DNA from 2 places in the Pseudocitrobacter sp. CD920760 genome. Region 1 is predicted to be linked to the other one. Evidence: predicted binding sites of a transcription regulator. Region 1 holds the regulator's gene; the other holds the start of a gene.
The links. The regulator Fur, encoded in region 1, represses iron uptake genes when iron is present. The targets are predictions, from matches to a motif close to ATAATAATGAGAACNACTATCAA.

Region 1 (4,430 bases):
CCGGCCAAACGTTGTTAGCGCCGCACTGGAGCTTTATGCCAGGCACCTATCAGGGTGCAGAAGCGGGCGCGAACTTTGATTACGGCGATGCTGGCGCGCTGAGCTTCTCCTACATGTGGACCAATGAATATAAGGCCCCATGGCATATCGAAATGGATAATTTCTACCAGAACGATAAGCGCACGAAAGTCGATTATCTGCACTCCATCGGTATGAAATATGACTTCAAAAATGACCTGGTACTGGAAGCGGCATTTGGTCAGGCGGAAGGCTATGTCGATCAGTACTTTGCCAAAGCCAGCTACAAATTTGATATCGCCGGTAGCCCGCTGTCTACCAGCTATCAGTTCTACGGTACCCGCGATAAAGTGGATGACCGCACCGTAAACGATATTTATGACGGCACCGCGTGGTTGCAGGCGCTGACCTTCGGTTACAAAGTGGGGCAGGTTGACCTGCGTCTGGAAGGGACCTGGGTTAAGGCTGAAGGCCAGCAGGGCTACTTCCTGCAGCGTATGACGCCAACCTACGCCTCCTCTAACGGTCGCCTCGATGTGTGGTGGGATAACCGTTCTGACTTCAACGCCAACGGCGAAAAAGCGGTGTTCTTCGGTGCGATGTATGACCTGAAGAACTGGAACCTGCCGGGCTGGGCTGTAGGTGCATCATACGTCTACGCCTGGGATGCCAAACCGTCTACCTGGCAGATCAACCCGGACGCGTACTACGACAAAAACAAAACTATCGAAGAGTCTTCTTACAGCTTCGATGTGGCATACACCGTACAGGAAGGCCGCGCGAAAGGTACTCTGTTAAAACTGCACTTCACCCAGTACGACAACCACTCGGATATCCCGAGCTGGAGCGGTGGTTACGGCAACATCTTCCAGGATGAACGTGACGTGAAATTTATGGTTATCGCACCGTTCACCATCTTCTGATAAGTATTCAGGCGGGCCGCAGAGCCCGCCGTGTCGTATAAGGCTAATAACATGAAAAAAACAGTGATGATTGCTGCGCTGGTCGCGGCGCTGGCGGGCTGCGCTCAGTCTGAAGCACCAAAAGAAGATACGCGTTTAAAAGATGCCTATAGCGCCTGTATCAACACCGCAGAAGGCTCGCCGGAAAAAATCGAAGCCTGCCAGCAGGTGCTGAACGTGCTGAAGCAGGAGAAGGCGCACCAGCAGTTTGCCAATCAGGAGACCGTGCGGGTAAGCGATTATCAGGCGTGCATTCTGGCGAGAAAAACCGGTAACGATCAGGCCGTGAAGAAAGATTGCGGGTTAATCTGGCAGGAAATTCGCAGTAATAACACGACAAAGTAAGACAATAAGGCCTGCACAGAGCCGGGGACCTAAAGCGTCTCCGGCTTTTTTTGTCTTTACAGAGGCAATAAAAAAGCCAACCCGAAGGTTGGCTTTTCAGAATCTCGAAGAAATTACTTCTCTACGCCATCGTGCGCGTGTTCATCTTCGCGGCAGTCGCCCTCAGCACAGTGACCATACAGGTACAGGCTGTGGTTGGTTAAGCGGATACCGTGTTTCGCGGCAATTTCACGCTGACGAGCTTCGATGGAATCATCGCTGAATTCGATAACCTTGCCGCAGTCGAGGCAGATCAGGTGATCGTGATGGTGTTGTTGAGTCAGTTCGAAAACGGACTTGCCACCTTCAAAATTATGGCGCGTGACAATGCCCGCGTCATCAAACTGGTTCAGAACGCGGTAGACGGTCGCCAGACCAATCTCTTCACCCATGTCGATCAGGCGTTTGTATAAGTCTTCCGCGCTGACATGGTGATTGTCTGGTTCCTGAAGCACTTCCAGGATCTTTAACCGGGGAAGTGTGACTTTCAGGCCAGCCTTCTTTAATGCGGTATTGTTGTCAGTCATGCGGAATCTGTCCTGTTGCTAAACGATTGACTTCCAAACGCGGAAGTATCACAGAGAGTGCACCGAGTGTAATGCGTCTCATTATAGAATGACGCCTTCTAAATGAAAACAGCAAGACCTGGGCGAATAAAGATTTCGAAAACGAGGCTTGACCAGCAAACTCGCTAAATTCAGAAGATATTGTACAGATTTACGCTCAAAAGTTAAAAAATTGTAGCTATTATTTTGATTGCTTCTACCTATTAATGCGGCGTGATTTGAAAAGTCACGCCGCATCAAGAATCAGGCGTTTTTGATCTCTTCCAGATGCAGCTCTTCAGAAATCTGTTTTACCCATTTTTCTACACGTTCAGCGGTCAGTTCCGGCTGACGATCTTCATCAATAGCCAGACCTACGAAGTGGTCGTCATCGGCCAGGCCTTTAGAGGCTTCGAAGTGGTAACCCGCTGTTGGCCAGTGGCCGACGATGGTCGCACCGCGCGGTTCGATGATGTCGCGGATAGTGCCCAGCGCATCACAGAAGTATTCCGCATAGTCTTCCTGGTCGCCGCAGCCGAACAGTGCAACCAGTTTGCCATTGAAATCAACTTCTTCCAGCGTCGGGAAGAAATCGTCCCAGTCGCACTGGGCTTCACCGTAGTACCAGGTAGGGATACCCAGCAGCAGAATGTCGAATGCAGCCAGGTCTTCTTTGCTGCTCTTGGCAATGTCATGCACGTCGGCAACGTCTTTACCAAGCTGTTTCTGAATCATTTTTGCAATATTTTCGGTATTGCCGGTGTCGCTACCAAAGAAAATGCCAACGATTGCCATGAGTTAAATAACCTCTTGAAACTTAATGATATGGTGGTGGCGTATTGCCCACAGATAAGGGCAATCATAGCAGAACAGAGAAGGGTGCGGAATCAGCAATCGTACCGGACTGCACACTCTGCTACATGAAAGCGGGATTTTATGAAATTTTCAGAGCTTTTCCTGCGCGCGAAGCAGGGCTAACTGGCTCATCAGAATCTCTTCGATAAGCTCACTGCGACTCATATCGCGCGCGGTTGCCAGTTCGTTCAGGGCATCTACCGCATCGTTATTGAGTTTCAGCTCGACGCGCTTCAAACCGCGAACTTTATCGCGTTTTAATTGATTACGCTTATTGATGCGCAGCTGTTCGTCACGCGAAAGCGGATTGGTTTTGGGTCTTCCCGGCCGACGCTCATTTGCGAACAAATCAATTGTCGTTCGGTCCGTTTGTTCTTTTGCCATGATTCAGAGTGACTTCGGGGAAACAAGCTACCGGGAAACGCCCGGTGCAGACAGCGCGCAATCATACATCAGTGCAACCGACACGCCAACGACCACGGCCATAATGGCGCGCGGTCGTTGAGTTTTTAATCAGTCTGCTAAATATCGGCGGATGGCGCGCAGCACCGCGTCCGGTTTTTCCGCATGCACCCAGTGGCCAGCGCCTGCAATGACGTGCGCACGCGCCTGTGGGAATTGCGAGAGCAGGTCGTTACGGTAAGTTTCGGTAACATAAGGCGAATTTCCGCCGGGGATAAACAGTGCCGGATGATCCCACGCCGGAATCGTCTCCCAGCCGACGATGTGCGGGTACTGATCCCACAGCACCGGTACGTTAAAGCGCCACTCGCCGTCAACAAACGACTTCAGCAGAAACTGAATCACACCTTCTTCGGCTAAAAATTCGCGCATCACGGTTGCGGCCTGCTGGCGTGAGGAGACACCTGCGTTGGTGACTGCGTTAATCGCCGCAAAAATCTCATCGTGGCGACGCACATGATAATCCACCGGCGCGATATCAATAGCGACCAGATTATCGATGCGTTCCGGGGCTAGCGCGGTCAGGGCCATCACCGCTTTGCCGCCCATCGAGTGACCAATCACCGTGGCTTTCTCGATGTTGTGGGCGTCGAGGGTATCCAGCAGATCCTGGGCCATCGCCGGGTAGTTCATCTCATCCGCTCGCGGAGAAAGACCGTGATTACGCATATCCACTTGCAGGATATCGTGGTCGGTCACCAGGTCGCGCGCCAGTACGCCAAGGTTGTCCAGGCTGCCGAAAAGGCCGTGAACGAGCAGAATGGGGGAATTATTGTGCAGGTTTTGTGCAGATTGCGCTCGGGTATTCAATTTCATAGCAAAGTTCTTTTTTTCGCTCTGTCGGGTTAGGGTATTATGTTGGACATTCTCACGTTCAGGGGCAAGATACGATTTTTATCCCATTTTTGCCGCTATCCTGGTATGACGCTATCCGCTGTTGGGTTTTGAACATATAATCCCAGCAACTTGTATTCAGAAAAAATAATTGCACTGGATTAAGATGAAAACGATCGAAGTTGATGACGAACTCTATCGCTATATTGCCGCCCACACACTGCACATTGGCGAGAGCGCATCTGACATTTTACGGCGAATGCTGAAGTTTTCCGCCGCATCACAACCTGTTGTTGCTGCTCCGGTTGCCAAAGCTGAAGTTGCGCCTGCTCAGGTTGCTCCAGTTGCCGAGGTAAAACCGGTTAAAACC
Region 2 (4,430 bases), 530 kb from region 1:
CGTGCGCCACCGGGCAACCCGCCGCCAGCGCAAGCGCGCCTACGCCCTTCAGCCAGCGACGGCGTGAAGGTTCATTCACGCCGGTTTTATGTTGCTCTGCCATGATGCTTAATCCAGACCCAGAATCCCGCGCAGCTGCGCTAAATCTTCCGCCAGAGTGGTGATTGGCCCCTTCAGCGCGTTGCGATCCGCATCGGTCAGTTTGTCGTAGGTCTCAAAACCGTCTTTGGTGCGGTATTTCGCGAGGATCGCATCGACTTTCTTAAAGTTGGCATCCACCTTCGCCAGCAGCGCACTGTTCTCTTTTTGCAGTTGCGGACGTAGCAGGTCAACAATCTTCTGCGCGCCATCGATGTTGGCCTGGAAATCCCACAGGTCGGTATGACTGTAGCGATCTTCCTCGCCGCTGATTTTGCTGGCGGCCACTTCTTCAATCAGCCCGGCTGCACCGCCCACCACTTTCGACGGCGGGAAGGCCAATTCCGCAATACGTTTTTGCAGGTCAACCACATCGCTGTAAAGCTGTTCGGCATACTTATCCATTCCTTTGGTGCTGTTGTCGCCAAAGAGAGCCTTCTCAAGACGGTGGAAGCCGGTGAATTTCGGGTCAGCGGCCTTCTGCTCATAGTCATCTTCACGAGCATCAATGCTGCCATCGAGATCAGAGAACAGCTCTGCAATAGGTTCAATACGTTCGTAGTACTGACGCGTAGGTGCGTACAGGGATTTCGCTTTTTCGATATCCCCCGCTTTCACCGCATCGGTAAAGGCTTTAGTGGCTTTTACCAGCTCTGCCGTTTGTGCGGTGACATAGGTTTTATAAGCGGTAATCGCCTCGCCCAGGCTTAAAACCGCATCCGCTTTCGCCGCATCCTTCGTGGCTTCACCTTTAACAATCAGCTTGCCTTTCGGGTTGGTCAGCAGACCGCAGGTCATCTCATATTCACCCGGTTGCAGGTTGGCGGTCATTTTTTGCGTAAAGCCCGGCGCGATATTTTCACGCTCTTCCACCACCATCACGCCCTTGAGGATCTCCCACTCCAGCGCCTTCTGGCTATGGTTCTGAATGATAAATTGTGTTTTACCTGCATTGACGGTGAGCGTCATCGGCTCACACTGTTTGTCGTTTACCGTGACATTGACCTTCGGAATGTCAGCAGCCTGCGCAGAGAATGCGAAAGAGCACAGCGCGGCGAGCACGCTACGGCGAAAAATAGTGTTCATGGTCCATCCCTTTCAATGAGTAAAAGCCATTTGCCTTACGGGGCGATACGTGATGCTGCATTCGGCGCGCGCGCTGGCCAGAAAAAGAGCGCCAGCGCAGGCAGTAAATAGAGTAACCAGACCGCCACTTCACTGACGCTTGGCGCTTCCTGGTAGCCAAAAATACCTTCCATCAACGTGCCAAACAGTGAGTGGGTGGTGAGCGTGCCGCTGAAATCAAACGCGACATCCTGGAAGTGGTTCCACAGCCCGGCTTCGTGGAACGCGCGAATTGCCCCGGCGGCAAGCCCCGCAGCGACCAGCAAAATAAACAGGCTGGTCCATTTGAAGAACGCGCCGAGATTCAGACGAATGCCGCCCCAGTAGAGCAGGAAGCCCAGCACGACGGCTGTCGCCAGCCCGAGGACTGCGCCAAGCGGTGGCCAGATACCGAGATCCTGCTGGAATGCCGCCAGTAGAAAGAACACCGATTCCAGCCCTTCACGCGCCACGGCGAAAAAGACCATCATCACCAGCGCCCAGCCGTGGTGATTGCCCCGCGCCAGCGCGTTATCCACCGCCTGTTCCAGCTGCTGTTTTACGTTGCGCGATACTTTGCGCATCCAGAACACCATCCAGGTCAGGATGACGACGGCGATAACCGCCACGATACCTTCAAACAGCTCCTGTTCTTTTTGCGGGAACTCACCGGTGGTTTCGTTGATAAAGATACCCAGCCCAAGGCAGAGCGCCGCAGCCAGGAATACGCCAATCCACATCACGCCTATCAAGCCACCACGCTGTGTGCGTTTCAAATAGCTGGCGATAAGGCTAACAATCAGCGCGGCTTCTAATCCTTCGCGCAGCATAATCAAAAAAGGCACAAACATGCGAACGTCCTTAAATGTGAATCGCAGTCAACACATGCAAAGAAAAGTAAATGTGAGTGATAGCGATTATCATTACGCAAAGACGAAATTCAAGTGAAATATGTCGGAAATGATAAGCAAATGTAAAAGCAGTAAGATGTGCAGGCGGGAAAATTCGGATGATAAAATGCCGGATGCGGCTAACGCCTTATCCGGCCTACAAATTCTCCTGTAGGCCGGATAAGCGCAGCGCATCCGGCAACGTGTTTACTCCGCCTGTAAACGCGACGGCGGTGCAGAATGGTAATGTGCGTCCGCTTCTTCGAAGCGTTTACGCATCGCCGCTGACGGTGCTTTGTCCAGCAGGCTGAAGATAACAATCCCCAGGCTACCGAAAATGAAGCCCGGAATGATTTCGTACAGGCCCAGCAGCTCGAAGTGCTTCCAGACGATCACGGTTACCGCACCGATAATCATCCCCGCCAGCGCGCCGTTACGCGTCATACGTGACCACAGTACCGAGAACAGTACCACCGGGCCAAACGCCGCACCAAAGCCTGCCCAGGCGTAACTCACCAGACCAAGTACGCGGTTTTCCGGGTTTGCCGCCAGCGCAATCGCCACCAGCGCCACCACCAGCACCATCAAACGCCCTACCCACACCAGCTCTTTCTGGCTGGCGTTTTTACGCAGAAACGCTTTGTACAGGTCTTCCGTAATCGCGCTGGAGCACACCAGCAGCTGACAGCTCAGGGTTGACATCACCGCGGCCAGAATCGCAGAAAGCAGAATACCGGCAATCCACGGGTTAAACAGGATTTGCGCCAGTTCGATAAACACGCGTTCGGCGTTCTGACTTACCGGGCCCGCAACCGCCGGGTTATTCTGGAAGTAGGCGATACCAAAGAAGCCAACCGCGACCGCACCCGCCAGACACAGGATCATCCAGGTCATACTGATACGACGCGCATGCACGATGCTGTGGTGGGAATCTGCCGCCATGAAACGCGCCAGAATGTGCGGCTGACCGAAGTAACCAAGCCCCCAGCCCATCAGGGAAATAATGGCGACGAAGTTCAGCCCTTTGAGCATATCGATGTTCTCAATGCTCTTTTGCTTGATAACCTCCATCGAATCATCCAGGCCGCCCACGGCGAGGATAACCATCACCGGCGTCAGAATCAGCGCGAAAATCATCAGGCTGGCCTGCACGGTGTCGGTCCAGCTAACCGCCAGGAAGCCGCCGATAAAGGTGTAAATGATGGTCGCGGCGGCACCGGCCCACAGCGCCGTTTCATAACTCATGCCGAAGGTGCTTTCGAACAGACGCGCCCCGGCCACAATGCCTGACGCACAATAGATGGTGAAGAACAGCAGAATCACCAGCGCAGAGATAATGCGCAGTACGCGGCTCTTATCTTCAAAGCGCCCGGTGAAGTAGTCCGGCAGCGTCAGCGCATTATTGTTGGCTTCGGTGTGTACACGTAAACGCCCCGCCACCAGCTTCCAGTTGATCCACGCGCCCACGGTCAGGCCGATAGCAATCCAGCTTTCCGAGATACCGGCGATAAAAATTGCCCCCGGCAGGCCCATCAGCAGCCAACCACTCATATCCGACGCGCCCGCAGAAAGCGCCGTCACAAATGGCCCAAGACTTCGTCCCCCGAGGATATAATCATCGAAGTTTTTCGTCGATCGCCAGGCGAAAAACCCAATTAATATCATGCCAAAGATATAGACAAAAAAAGTCACCAGCATCGGTGTGCTTATATTCATTAAACTCTCCAGATTTATTCGTCGACAACATCCGACTTGTCGTTATTCCCTTACCGGAACGAGGTAAAGGCCTGTTCTGTTATTCAGGCGACCGTATCCTGACGGAAGCGAAGATTTTTCACAAATGATTTAACACTGCATTCACATCGAATGCATCCCTGTCGTAATACCATTTTCCTATAGGTTGCACTCCCTCACGCTTTTTAGGGTTGCACCATTTAGAACTGTTAACTAGCCCTCAAAATCAAGCTTTCAGATACATCGGTTACATTCCATACCATCAGTTTTTCTTTTAACAATAAATTCATTTCTCAGGTTGCAATTGATGTCACATTTAACACGGTTGCACAAAGTTGCAACATAGTAGATATTCTTGCTACGCCGAAAATATGACGACAAAACAACAGGAGTAGATGGCATGGGCACCACCACCATGGGTGTTAAGCTGGATGAAGCCACGCGCGAGCGAATTAAAAGTGCGGCCACGCGAATTGATCGCACCCCACACTGGTTAATAAAGCAGGCAATCTTTAATTACCTGGAAAAACTGGAAAACGATGAAGTATTGCCGGAATTACCGGC

Region 2: the regulator Fur is predicted to act here: its motif matches at 2,144-2,166, upstream of efeU (iron uptake transporter permease EfeU).

Annotation. Positions count from the first base shown of each region.
Region 1 is NZ_CM173490.1:1,555,228-1,559,657, forward strand. Features, by position in the region: gene chiP (chitoporin ChiP) at 1-941, shown strand, start outside; gene chiQ (ChiQ/YbfN family lipoprotein) at 993-1,325, shown strand; gene fur (ferric iron uptake transcriptional regulator) at 1,439-1,891, opposite strand; gene fldA (flavodoxin FldA) at 2,174-2,704, opposite strand; gene ybfE (LexA regulated protein) at 2,855-3,148, opposite strand; gene ybfF (esterase) at 3,278-4,042, opposite strand; gene seqA (replication initiation negative regulator SeqA) at 4,227-4,430, shown strand, end outside.
Region 2 is NZ_CM173490.1:2,084,125-2,088,554, reverse strand. Features, by position in the region: gene efeB (iron uptake transporter deferrochelatase/peroxidase subunit) at 1-103, opposite strand, end outside; gene efeO (iron uptake system protein EfeO) at 109-1,224, opposite strand; gene efeU (iron uptake transporter permease EfeU) at 1,260-2,093, opposite strand; gene putP (sodium/proline symporter PutP) at 2,340-3,848, opposite strand; gene putA (trifunctional transcriptional regulator/proline dehydrogenase/L-glutamate gamma-semialdehyde dehydrogenase) at 4,267-4,430, shown strand, end outside.